3 regions of the Gellertiella sp. DMC107 genome follow, and region 1 is predicted to be linked to each of the others. Evidence: riboswitches for the same ligand, from Rfam matches in the RefSeq annotation. Region 1 holds a riboswitch; each other region holds the start of a gene.
What was found. Region 1 has a riboswitch for cobalamin ahead of cobU (bifunctional adenosylcobinamide kinase/adenosylcobinamide-phosphate guanylyltransferase). Riboswitches for the same ligand answer to the same signal wherever they lie in the genome.
Positions count from the first base shown of each region.

Region 1 (4,273 bases):
GATGTGACGCTTTTCGACGACGGGTTGAAAGCCATCGAGGGTTTCACGGGCTGGCCCTGTTTCGGCGTCGTTCCCTGGCTGAAGGCGGCGGCCCGGCTGCCGGCAGAGGATTCCGTCGTGCTGGAGCGTCTCGCGCGACCGGAGGGACGGGCGCTGAAGGTGGCCGTTCCGGTCCTCTCGCGCATCGCCAATTTCGACGATCTCGATCCGCTGAAGGCCGAGCCGGAGGTGGATCTCGTCTATGTCCGTCCGGGGGAGGCAATCCCTGCCGATACGGGGCTGGTGGTGCTGCCGGGTTCGAAATCGACCATCGGCGATCTGATGGATCTGCGCGCGCAGGGCTGGGATCGCGATCTGGCCCGGCATGTGAAGCGGGGCGGACGGGTGATCGGCATTTGCGGCGGATATCAGATGCTCGGGCGCGTGGTGCGCGATCCGCTCGGCATCGAAGGCGGCACGACGGAAACGGAGGGTCTTGGCCTGCTCGACGTGGAAACCGAAATGGCCCCGGAAAAGACGGTCCGCAACACGGCCGCCTGGTCGGTCGAGCATGATGTGCCGCTCGAGGGCTACGAGATCCATCTGGGCGTGACGGAGGGGCCGGATTGCGTCCGTCCGGCGATCCGCATCGGCAACCGGGCCGATGGGGCCATCTCGCCGGACGGGCGGGTCATGGGCACCTATCTGCACGGTCTCTTTGGCAATGACGGATACAGGCGGGGCCTGCTGTCCACCTTCGGCATCGAAGGGGACCGGCTCTCCTACCGGGAAGGGGTGGATCGCGCGCTCGACGATCTGGCGGCCGAGCTGGAATCGCTTCTCGATCCACGCTGGCTCGATGGCCTGATGGGCGGTTGAGCCGGTTCCGCCTGCGACATTGCCCGCCGCCCGATGCGATTGACTTGGAACGCCCCCACTCTTATGAAACATCAAGAAACGGATGGTTTCCGCTGCGCCAAGGTCGCAGCGGGAAGAGATAGGGAATGCGCAAGGATGGACCCATTCAGGGCATCCGTATCGCAGCCGACCCCGCGACTGTAGAGCGGCGAGGGGACTTCATCCCGGTTCTGACGGCATTGGCCGGCGGTTCGCATGGTGCGGACGGGCGAAGGCGACAGGGACAGGGAAAAGCCACTGGAGTGGCATGGAAAACAGCCGGGGCCGGACGCCTCTTCTTCTACGAATCGTCCACCTCTTTCCATGCGGATCACTTCGGGAAGGCGAGAAGCACCTGCTGGCACGGCGACGTGCCGGGAACCGCGAGCCAGGAGACCTGCCATTCGTGCCGGGCGAAGAGCCCAGTTCCTGGGGAGGCGTCCCCAATGCCAGCACGGAGGTTGTCATGGCAAGACGAGCGCCCATGCCGGCTATGTGCCGGATGGCGAAGCATGCATGTGTGTCTGGCCTGACAGGGCGGCGCAGCGGTGTTTCCGCCGCGATGCCGGCTTTTGATTCATGCCGTGTGGGAGACTGCAGGCCATGACGGCACAGTCCAAAGGCGCTGTCCTCGTTCTCGGCGGCGCGCGCTCCGGAAAATCCCGATTTGCCGAAAACTATGTGCTGGGCACGGGCCTCAGGCGCCATTACGTGGCGACGGGCCGGGCCTGGGACGACGAGATGCGCGCGCGCATCGACAAGCACCGCGAGGACCGCGGCCCGGACTGGAACACGCTGGAAGAGCCGCTCGATCTCGTCTTCGCGCTCCAGACCATCGATTCCACGGAGAGTGTCATCCTGGTCGATTGCCTGACCCTCTGGGTCACCAACCTGATGATGGAAGAGCGCGACATGGCCTCCGAATTCCGCGCGCTTGCGGAATTCGTGCGGGATGCCCGGGGTCGCATCGTTTTCGTCTCCAACGAGGTCGGTCTGGGCATTGTCCCGGAAAACCGCATGGCCAGAGAATTCCGCGACCATGCGGGCCGCCTGCACCAGTTGATCGCCGACGTGGCGAAGGAAGTCTATTTTGTTGCGGCGGGCCTGCCGCTGAAGATGAAGGGTTGAACCGATGTTCAAGGAAAAGATCCCCGCAACTGTGATCACCGGTTTTCTCGGAGCGGGCAAGACCACGATGATCCGCAACCTGCTGACCGATACCGGCGGCAAGAAGATCGCGCTGATCATCAACGAATTCGGCGATCTCGGCGTCGATGGGGAGGTGCTGAAGGGTTGCGGTGCGGAAAACTGTACCGAGGACGACATCATCGAGCTGACCAATGGCTGCATCTGCTGCACCGTGGCCGACGATTTTGTGCCGACCATGATGAAGCTGCTGGAGCGCGAAAGCCGCCCTGACCATATCGTCATCGAAACCTCCGGCCTTGCGCTGCCGCAGCCGCTGGTTGCCGCCTTCAACTGGCCGGAAATCCGCACGCAGGTGACGGTCGATGGCGTGGTGACCGTGGTGGACAGTGCCGCCGTCGCCGCAGGCCGCTTTGCCGACGATCACGACCGCGTGGATGCCATGCGCGCCGAAGACGAGGGGCTCGACCATGAAAGCCCGCTCGAAGAACTCTTCGAGGACCAGCTGACCTGCGCCGACCTCATCGTTCTCAACAAGACCGACCTTCTGGATGCCGAGGGCCTTGCCACGGTTCGCAGCGAAGTGACCGCCCGCATTGCCCGCAAGCCGACGATGATCGAAGCCCGCAACGGCTCGGTTCCGGCCTCGGTCCTGCTCGGCCTCGGCGTCGGCACGGAAGCCGATATCGAGAACCGCAAGTCGCATCACGAGCTGGAACACGAGGCCCTGCACGAGGACGGCGTCGAGCACCATCACGACCATGATCATGACGAGTTCGAGAGCTTCGTGGCCGAGCTCGGTCCCGTTGCCGATCCGGCGCTCTTCGTGGAGAAGCTGAAGGCGATCATCGCGGAACACGATATCCTCCGCCTCAAGGGCTTTGCCGACGTGCCCGGCAAGCCGATGCGCCTCGTCATCCAGGCGGTCGGCAGCCGCATCGACCATTATTTCGATCGCGCCTGGGCCCCGGGCGAAACCCGCGCCACCCGCCTCGTCGTCATCGGCCTGCATGACGAGATGGACGACGACGCGATCCGCGCGGCGCTGAAGGCGCTCTGATCCCATGCATCTGCTGCTCGCACAAAAGGGAACCATCTCGGACGGGGACGAGGCCATCGATCTCGGCCAGTCGCCGGGTGATATACTGTTCCTGTCGGCAGCGGATACGGAGCTTGCCGCCGTCGCCTCGGCGCAGCGGCAGCTCGACAACGGGTTTACCTTGCGGGTCGCGAGCCTGATTTCGCTGAAGCATCCGATGTCCGTCGATACCTATGTGGAGCGGACGGCGCGGCATGCGAAGCTGATCGTGGTGCGGCCGCTTGGCGGGGCGAGCTATTTCCAGTATGCGCTGGAGGCCTTGCATGCTGCCGCAAACCGATACGGCGCGAAGATTGCGGTCATTCCCGGCGATTCCAAGCCCGATCCGGGGCTGGTGCCCTATTCGAATATCGGTGTCGACGATCTCAACGCACTCTGGTCCTACCTGATCGAGGGCGGTAACGACAATACGCGCGCCTTCCTCACCTATGCCTCGGCCATGCTGTCGGGGGGCGAAAAGCCGGGTCCCGCCGTGCCGCTTGCCAAGGCCGGCATCTGGTGGCCGGGCGAAGGGGTGATCAAGGTCTCCCGCTGGCTGGAAAAGGTGGGTCCCAGCCAGGAGGCGAAGGGCACCGTTGCCATTTCCTTCTACCGCGCGCTCGTCCAGAGCGGCGAGACAAAGCCTGTCGAGGCGATGATCGAGGCGCTGGCGGCGGAGGGGCTGCGCGCACTTCCCGTCTTTGCCTACAGCCTGAAGGATTCCGACTGCATCGGCACGCTGAAGTCGATCTTCGCCAAGGGCGTGCCTGAAGTGGTGATCAACGCCACCGCCTTTGCGGTTTCCGCGCCCGGCGCGAACCGCAAGCCGACCGTTCTGGAATCGCAAGGATCGGTCGTGTTGCAGGCGATCTTCTCCGCTTCGTCCAAAGAAGCATGGGAAGCCTCCGCGCAGGGGCTTTCCGCCCGCGATCTCGGCATGAATGTCTCGCTGCCGGAGGTGGATGGCCGTGTGCTTTCCCGCGCCGTCTCCTTCAAGGCCGCCAAGCGCTTTGACGAGCTGGTCGAGGCCAATATCGTTTCCTCCGAGCCGGACGCCAACCGCATGGCCTGGGTGGCAAGCCTTGCAGCCAACTGGGCGCGGCTCCGCCGCCTGCCGGCCAGGGACCGCCGCGTGGCGATCGTCATGGCCAACTACCCGAACCGCGACGGCCG
Region 1 covers NZ_JBQUZZ010000001.1:152,076-156,348, reverse strand. The annotation lists gene ACT54B_RS00720 (cobyric acid synthase) at 1-858, shown strand, start outside; cobalamin riboswitch at 925-1,295, shown strand; gene cobU (bifunctional adenosylcobinamide kinase/adenosylcobinamide-phosphate guanylyltransferase) at 1,480-2,004, shown strand; gene cobW (cobalamin biosynthesis protein CobW) at 2,009-3,082, shown strand; gene cobN (cobaltochelatase subunit CobN) at 3,087-4,273, shown strand, end outside.

Region 2 (4,273 bases), 120 kb from region 1:
TTGTCGAATGCCGGCATCTGCTTGTTTCCGGCTTCCGGTCCGCCAGCCACATAGGTCTTGGCCATCTCGATGCCAGTCGCGTGGAAGCCCGCGTAACGTTCCGAAAGCGCGTCCAGCGTCGTGACGAGATCGGAAAGGCCAGCCGTTTCGGCAAGCGCCTTCAGGCGGGCGACCTTTTCCGACAGGCTCTTGGCCGATTGCGCGGCAAGATCGAGACCGTCATCCAACCCGTCCTTGCCCTGCGTTGCAGACATATCGGTCAGCGATTCCTGGGTGCTGACGATATCCAGCTCGATCCGCAGCTTCAGCTCGGTGATCTCCCGGGCCAGGTCCTGCGCTTGTTCCTGCGCCAGAGCGATGTCCATGCTGCGCTGCAATTGCCGCGCTGACAATGTGTCCGAAATGGCAAGCACACCGGTGCTGAGGCAGATAAGGCTGATGATGGCAGCAGGCACGAGCCTGCCCAATCGAAAACGATCGAAGATCATTCGAGGAACCTTGAATTCGGAAGATGAAGGGGGGGCGGTGCCTCTCAGGGCGCTCGGCAAACATCATGTTCCGGCAAGATTGCCGTCCGGTTGGCAACAACTATTTGCCGATAAATTTTAATAGTGCCTTAAGCCTAACGGCCATTTAAATCGTTTTGTTGACCAAAGACATTTATTTTAGCGGCATCTTCTATTATAAATTGCTATTTTCATTATGCGCCACTATTGATTGTGTTTCGATGCGGGAAGCTCAGAACCTGCAGCCGCCACAGCAGGCTGGTGAGGGTGAGGACGACGCCCCAGGCGATGACGACATCGGAGAGAAAATGCGCTCCGAAGGCCACGCGGCTGAGCGAGACGGTGACCGCGAAGGGCGCAATCGCCGCATAGGCCATGGGCCGGCGACCAGCCGGCAGCAGCAGCGGCAGGGACAGAAGGGCCGCCGCCGAAGCGCTCTCCCCCGAAATGAACGAGCAGTTGTCCAGACAGGCGCGGGAGAGATCCCAGGGAAGCGAAAAGGCAGAATCGCCCCCGAAACCCAGCGTCTCGCGCGGCCGTGCCCGGCCGAAGCCGTCCTTGATCACCCGCGTCAGAAGCCCTGGCCCCAGCCCCATGACACAGAGAAGAAACAGACAATGGCCCGGTGGGGGCATGAGAGCGGCCAGACGAGACCGTCGGCCGACCGACCGGACCAGCAGCGCGGCAAACGCACAGAGCACGCAGACGTGCGGCAAGACGAGGTTGATGTTGCGCAGCAGCGTCAAGAGCGGATCGGCAGCCAGGAAAAATCCGGTCCTCTCCGCATAAAACAGCGCGCTGACAGCCAGATCCACCTCTGGAAACAGCCGAAAGAACAGACTGGCCAACACCGTGGCCGCGAAAAAGCCGGCGGCAGGCCATGCCGCCACGGCACGCCCTTCGCCGGGCAGTGCAGGAACACTGACCGTCATCCCCTGATCCCGTAAATGGAGACGCCCCCAATGCGCCTTCACAGGGGAGGATAACGAACGGCCATGACGGTTTGGCTACGGTCCTGTGACAGCTCTGTCCGGCGCGCGCCGAGGGGAGACTATCCGCCCCAGGTTTCCTCAAAGACCAGATCCTCCAGCGGCAACCGCTGCCGCCAGCCTTTCACCGCCAGTTCCGGCTCGCTGTAGAGCTGGTCCACATAGCCCGCGCAAAGCCAGGCGACGATTTCCACATGGTCGGGGATGGAAAAGATCTCCCGCACGTCGCGGTCGTGAAAAATGCTCACCCAGCCGATGCCAACCCCTTCCGCCCGGGCCGCGAGCCAGAGATTCTGCACCGCGCAGACGGTGGAATAGACATCCATGCGCGGATTGTGGGTCCGGCCCAGCACCACCTGGCCGCCCCGCGTGGGATCGCAGGTCACACAGATGCTGAGCGGCGCCTTGAGGATGCCTTCGAGCTTCAGCGCGCGATACTGGTCGCGGCGTTCGCCGGTAAACATCAGCGCCGCCTCCTCGTTCGCCCGGCAGAAGGCCTCGTGCACCCGGCGGCGCTTTTCCTCGGAACGGACGAGCAGGAAATTCCAGGGCTGCATGAAGCCCACGCTCGGTGCGGCATGCGCCGCCTTCAACAGGCGTTCCACCACATCGTCAGGCAGAGGGTCGGGCAAAAACTGGTCGCGCACGTCCCGCCGCGTTTCGATGGCGCGATAAAGGGCGGCTTTTTCATCCGGTGTGAACGGTTCGGCATGCACCAGCGCATCGCGGTGCGATTTCGTCGCAAGCATCGTTCGATCCCCAACAATGCAGACACCGCTGCCGCCGTCCGCGCGGCATCGGCTATGGCATCAGGCCGGTCTTCTGACTGGGCATCATCCGCCCGCTGCACGCCTTCCCGGTTTCCCAGTGGCGCGGCCTTCCGGTCAGGAAAGCCGTCTGCAACGACGTCCGCCTTACAGCGTTGGGCACGTTCCGGTTTTTCACCGGATTCCCGATTATCCGCCGGAAACCCGGCGGCACCTGAATATCCTGCTTATGACAAGGCGCCGGCCCTTTGGCAAGGCGCCCCCGCCTACCGGTCGCGGAACCGGTTGGTGATCGGATAGCGCCGGTCGCGTCCGAAATTCTTGCGGGTGATCTTCACGCCCGGCGCCGACTGCCGGCGCTTGTATTCGGCGATATAGAGCAGATGCTCGATCCGGTGCACCGTCGCCACGTCGTGACCGCGCGCCACGATATCCTCCACCGACATTTCCGCCTCGACGAGACATTCGAGAATATCGTCGAGGACCGGATAGGGCGGCAGCGAATCCTGGTCGGTCTGGTTCGGCCGAAGCTCTGCCGAAGGTGCCTTGTCCAGAATGTTTTTCGGGATCACCTCGCCCCCCGGCCCGAGCGCGCCCGGCGGCACATGGCTGTTGCGCCAGGCAGAAAGCGCATAGACCTGCATCTTGTACAGGTCCTTGATCGGGTTGAAGCCACCGTTCATGTCGCCATAGAGCGTGCAATAGCCCACCGACATTTCCGACTTGTTCCCGGTCGTGACGACCATCGAACCGAACTTGTTGGAAATGGCCATCAGAATGGTGCCGCGCGCCCGGCTCTGGAGGTTTTCCTCCGTAATGCCCTCTTCCGTCCCCTCGAAAACCTCCGACAGCGCGGAGAGAAACCCGGCGACCGGCTCCTCGATCGGCACCACCTCGTAACGGCAGCCCAGCGCCTTGGCACAGGCCTCCGCGTCCGTCAGCGAATCGGAGGAGGTGTAGCGATAGGGCAGCATCACGCAGCGCACCCGCTCCTCGCCCAGCGCATCCACCGCAATGGCCGCGCAGATCGCGCTGTCGATGCCGCCGGAGAGGCCAAGCACCACATTGCGGAAGCCGTTCTTGTTCACGTAATCCCGGAAGCCGATCATGCAGGCCCGATAATCGGCCTCTTGCGTATCGGGCAGATTGGCCCGGCCGCCGTCGCGGCAGACCCAGCTTTCGCCCTCCCGCTTCCAGGTGGAAACGGACAGGGTCTCCTCGAACTGGCTCATCTGGAAAGCCATGGACTTGTCGACGTTGAAGGCAAAGCTCGCGCCGTCGAAGACCAGTTCGTCCTGTCCGCCGAGCTGGTTCGCATAGATCATCGGCAGGCCGAGTTCGATCACATGCTTCAGCACGATCTGGTGGCGGATATCCATCTTGTTGCGATAATAGGGCGAGCCGTTCGGCACCAGCAGGAGCTCCGCGCCGCTTTCCGCCAGCGTCTCGCAGACGCCGAGTTCACCCCAGATATCCTCGCAGACCGGGATGCCGAGACGCACGCCCCGGAAATTCACCGGCCCCGGCATCGCGCCGGCGCGGAACACGCGCTTTTCGTCGAACTCGCCGTAATTGGGCAGATCCACCTTGTCACGGATGGCGAGGACCCGGCCGCCGTCCAGCACCGCGACGGAATTGTAGCGGCCCGCCTCGTCCTGGCGGGGAAAGCCGATGATGACCCCCGGCCCGCCATCGGCGGTTTCCGCGGCAAAGGCGTCGATCGCCTCCCGGCAGGCGCGGATGAAGGCAGGCTTCAGAACCAGGTCTTCCGGCGGATAGCCCGCCACGAACAGTTCGGTGAGCAGCAGGAGATGGGCTCCCTGCCGTGCCGCATCGGCGCGGGCTTCCCGCGCCTTCGCCATATTGCCCTTGATGTCACCGACCGTCGGGTTGAACTGGCCGACGGCGATGCGGATTGTATCGGTAATGTCAGGTGCCTGGGTCATGAGGAGTGATGTAGCGCGCCCTGCCCGCGCCTGCAATCCGCCGCATCCGCTTTTGGCCCGCACTA
Region 2 covers NZ_JBQUZZ010000001.1:27,479-31,751, forward strand. The annotation lists gene ACT54B_RS00110 (methyl-accepting chemotaxis protein) at 1-488, opposite strand, end outside; gene ACT54B_RS00115 (phosphatase PAP2 family protein) at 701-1,438, opposite strand; gene bluB (5,6-dimethylbenzimidazole synthase) at 1,558-2,244, opposite strand; cobalamin riboswitch at 2,291-2,495, opposite strand; gene ACT54B_RS00125 (NAD+ synthase) at 2,529-4,208, opposite strand.
Region 2: linked by a shared signal. The riboswitch ahead of bluB (5,6-dimethylbenzimidazole synthase) and the one ahead of cobU (bifunctional adenosylcobinamide kinase/adenosylcobinamide-phosphate guanylyltransferase) in region 1 are both predicted to bind cobalamin.

Region 3 (4,273 bases), on a different contig from region 1:
GGCTCTTTCGGCCCAGCTCCAGGCGAGATCCATGTCATGGGTGGCGATCACGATGGCCGTCCCGCGCCTGTTCAGGGCGTCGAGCGCATGCATGAGTTCGCTGACCCCATGCGGGTCGAGACCGGCGGTCGGCTCGTCCAGCAGCAGCACGCGGGGCTCCATGGCGATGACGCCGGCAATCGCGGCCCGCTTCTTCTGCCCGAAGCTCATGCGGTGGGTGGGGGTCGCTGCCAGATCGGCAATGCCCATCGCCTCCAGCGCGGCCGCCACCCGGCGGCGGATCTCCGCCTCCGGCAGACCCATGTTGGACGGGCCGAAGGACACGTCTTCGGCGACCGTGGCCGCAAAGAGCTGGTCGTCCGGGTCCTGCATGACGAGGCCGACGCTGGCGCGCAGCCGGGCAAGGCCCTTGCGGTCGTGGCTGATGGCCTCGCCGTCGAGCCGCACCGTGCCTTCCGCCGGCTTCAGGCTGCCGTTCAGCAGCTGGAAAAGGGTGGACTTGCCGGCCCCGTTGACGCCGAGCAGCGCCACGCACTCACCGCGATCGATGGAAAAACCGACGCCCGAGAGCGCCGGCGGCGCGCCCGGATAGGCAAAGGAAAGGCCTTTCGCCGACAGGATCATGCAAACCTCCCGACCAGCAGCAGGCCGGCAAAGGCGCTGACCGTCGCCGCCATGCGGAAGAGGCGGGAGGGCTCCTCGGTCGTCAGGAACACGAGTCGCCCCTCGTAGCCGCGCGCGCCCAGTCCGGTTTCCAGCCGCTGCGCCCGCGAGAAGACCCGCGGCAGCAGCGCCGCCAGCAGCAGACCGTGCGAGGTGAGAATGCCGCGGAAATTCCGGTGCCCGAGCCGGCCTTTCAGCGCCCGCTCGCCGCTTTCCAGACAGTCGAGCGTCAGCCAGATCATCCGGAACATCACGAGCGCGATATCGGCAATATGCGGGTTCAGGCCGCGCCGCTCCAGGAAGGCGATCAGCCGGGTGAGCGGCGTCGTCAGCGCCAGCAGCAGCAGGGCGGAAATGGAGGCAAGCGCCGTCACGGCAAAGCGTGCAGCCATCAGAAGGTCTTCCCGGCCTGCCAGGCCGAGAACGGGGCCACCGGACCAGGAGAGCGTCACCGCCTGGGCCAGGACGCCCGTGGCGATGAAGCCTGCCGGAACGGCAAAAGCCTTCAGGTAATCGCGCGCCGGAATACCGGCGCCGAAAAGGGTGAGCAGGGCCATGATCGCCAGGATCACGAGCTTGATCGCCAGCGCCGTCGACAGCACCGCCACCAGCATGGCGGAGAGGCTGAGCGCGAGTTTTTCCGCCGTTGGCACATGGCGCCAACGGCTCGTATGGGCGGACCGGTCGATGAGGCGCATCAGTGCGCCTGTTCGACGGATGTCTTCGATGCGCGATGGCTGTCGCCCCGGGCGGAGCGTCGGCCGAAATAGAAGCCGATCAGGCCGGCGCCAAGCGCGGCCTGCAGCGCAAACAGCAGGCTGGCCACTTCGCCGCTCGGCGGCTCCCAGATCGGGGTGAACCAGGGCTGGTAACCGGGATTGATCTCGGTGATCAGCGCGGCGGCATTGTTGTCGGCGCCGTTGAACTGGGCGGTGCCGCCCCGGTGGATGAAGAGCGGCGCGGCGGCCAGCGCGCCCACGATGGACAGGAGGATGAGGTTCTGCTTCAGCATGGCTCAGGCCTTTCCGGTCACGGGGCCGAGCGCCTTCAGCTCATCGGCGGAATAGCGCGACAGAAGATTCATCACGACCACGGTCAGCAGACCCTCGCTGACCGCAAGCGGCGCCTGGGTGGGTGCGAAGACCGCGAGGAACTTCACGGCCGCCCCGGTGACGCCCGAAACCGGATCGGGGAAGGCGAGCGCCAGCTGCAGCGCGGTGACGCAATAGGTGGCGAGATCGCCGAGCATGGCGGCGAAGAACACCGCGACCGCCATGGAAGCCCCCGCCTTCGTGAGGCCGCGATAGAGGCCATAGGCGATGAAGGGACCGGCGATCGCCATGGAGAAGACGTTGGCGCCCAGCGTCGTCAGACCGCCATGGGCGAGCAGCAGCGCCTGGAACAGAAGCACGATGGTGCCGAGCACGGCTGTCACGGACGGGCCGAACAGCGTGGCCGAGAGGCCGGTGCCGGTCGGATGGGAGCAGCTGCCCGTCACCGACGGGATCTTCAGCGCCGAGAGCACGAAGACATAGGCCCCGGAAGCGGCCAGCAGCATCTTGGTTTCTGGTTTTTCCTCAAGCGTGCGCACGATCTTGCGGGCGCCATAGACGACGAAGGGGAGAGAAAGCGCAGCCCAGCCAAGGGCATGGCTCACCGGAAGGTAGCCTTCCATGATATGCATCGGACAACTCCTTTGCCCGCGCCACCCGCGCGGGGCCAGTCAAAAGGATGGTTCCCTGTCGGGAAATCCCATCCCGGGTTGCCGAAAGAGGCAGGTCTCCTGGCTTGCGGGTCGTCGCTCGGTCCGCCTTATCGGCACGCCTGTCGCGCCAATGGCATGGTTGGACGTCGCTCTCCGCTCACAGTTGCGGGGGCAGCCACGGTCTCGGTCCCTGATGGGTAATCCTCACCGTGTTCCCTTTTCATCCGCCCTCCCGTCCGGTGTGGGCAGAACCGTCTTTCGTAGTCACGTCGCGCGAACCTTCGGGTCCGCGTTTCCGCATCCCTCCTTCATAGGAGAAGTTCCAGCCGATTGCAATCTGCGCTTTGCGTCATGCGGTGACGGTGGCAGGCACAAGCCCGTCGACATAGCGCCAGACCTGCCGCAGCGCCGCATCCCGGTCCATCGATCCGGCGCCGAGCCCCAGGCGCAGCCAGAGGCCGTCGATCAGCGCGCTGAGGCCGGCGGCGATGTCTTCCGCCTCCTGACGCGGCACGAGGCCGGCCAGCGCCGCCACCAGATTGGAGTGGAGCCGCGCGTGGAACACATGCTGAAGCCGCGCCAGCTGCGGCTCGCGCGGCACTTCCGCCACCAGCGAAAGCCAGGCATGGCTGATTTCCGGCTTGAAGAATTCCGGCTCGAAATTGCCGAGCAGCACCGCTTCGAGCCGCTGCCGGGGCGTCGTGGCCGTCTTCAGCCGGGCGACGACCGCCCGGTGCAGGGCCGCGTTCGCCTCCCGCATGGCCTGCTCGAAAAGCTCCTGCTTGTTGCGGAAATAATGCAGCACGATGCCCTTCGATGCCCCCGCATGCGTGGCCACCTTTTCCAGCGTCGTTCCTGCCAGGCCCTCCGTCTGCAGCACCTCGAAAGCCGCCTGCCGCAGTTCCCGGCGCCGGATCTCGCTGATTCTCGAAAGCTTCATGGCCGCCCTGCCTCTGCTCTGTGCCCCTGCCTCCTTCATCGACAATTCGTCCGGAAAGATCAACTGTTGACCGGCGGGTCAATTTAATATCCAATGAGACAAAATGATGGGAACGGCGGTGCGCCGCAGAAAAGGAGATGTCGATGAGGGGGCAAACGGAAAAGGGTCGAAGCGGGCGTGGCCTCGTGCTCGCCGCAATCATGGCAGGGGTTCTGGCCGGGGCGGGCGCCGCCCGGGCCGCCGAGGCTGAAAGCTGCAAGGCGGTCCGCATGGCCGAACCCGGATGGAACGATCTTGCCTTCACCACCGGCGTCGGGATGACGCTGCTGAAGGGGCTCGGCTATGAACCGTCCTCGTCGCTTCTCGGCGTCGATGTCATCTATCTCAGCCTGAAAAACCGGGATCTCGACGTTTTCCTCGGCTATTGGGATCCGGCCATGATCACCTATGCCAAGCCCTATCTGGCGGATGGAACGGTAGAGACGGTGGCCACCAATCTCACCGGGGCGAAATATACCTTTGCCGTGCCGACCTATGTCTATGAGGCCGGCGTCCACGACTTCGCCGATCTGCAGGCCTTCGCCGACCGCTTCGAACGCAAGCTCTACGGCATCGAGCCGGGTTCCAACCAGCTGATGCTGGATGCCGTCAACGATCCCGCGCTTGGCCTGAAGGGCTGGGAAGTGGTGGAATCCTCCGAGCAGGGCATGCTGGCCGAGGTCAAGCGGCATGCGAAAGACAAGAGCTTCATCGTGTTCCAGGGCTGGGCGCCCCATCCGATGAACACGGACATCGACATGAAGTACCTCACCGGCGGCGACAAGTTCTACGGCCCGGATTTCGGTGCGGCCACCGTCAGCACCCAGGTGCGCAAGGGCTTTGCCGGGGAATGCCCGAATGTGGCCAAGCTGCTTTCCAATCTCCGCTTCGATGTGGATTTCGAGAATCGCGGCATGGGCTACCTG
Region 3 covers NZ_JBQUZZ010000005.1:271,074-275,346, reverse strand. The annotation lists gene ACT54B_RS17530 (energy-coupling factor ABC transporter ATP-binding protein) at 1-624, opposite strand, end outside; gene cbiQ (cobalt ECF transporter T component CbiQ) at 621-1,361, opposite strand; gene ACT54B_RS17520 (energy-coupling factor ABC transporter substrate-binding protein) at 1,361-1,675, opposite strand; gene ACT54B_RS17515 (energy-coupling factor ABC transporter permease) at 1,679-2,347, opposite strand; cobalamin riboswitch at 2,420-2,639, opposite strand; gene betI (choline-binding transcriptional repressor BetI) at 2,718-3,308, opposite strand; gene choX (choline ABC transporter substrate-binding protein) at 3,509-4,273, shown strand, end outside.
Region 3: linked by a shared signal. The riboswitch ahead of ACT54B_RS17515 (energy-coupling factor ABC transporter permease) and the one ahead of cobU (bifunctional adenosylcobinamide kinase/adenosylcobinamide-phosphate guanylyltransferase) in region 1 are both predicted to bind cobalamin.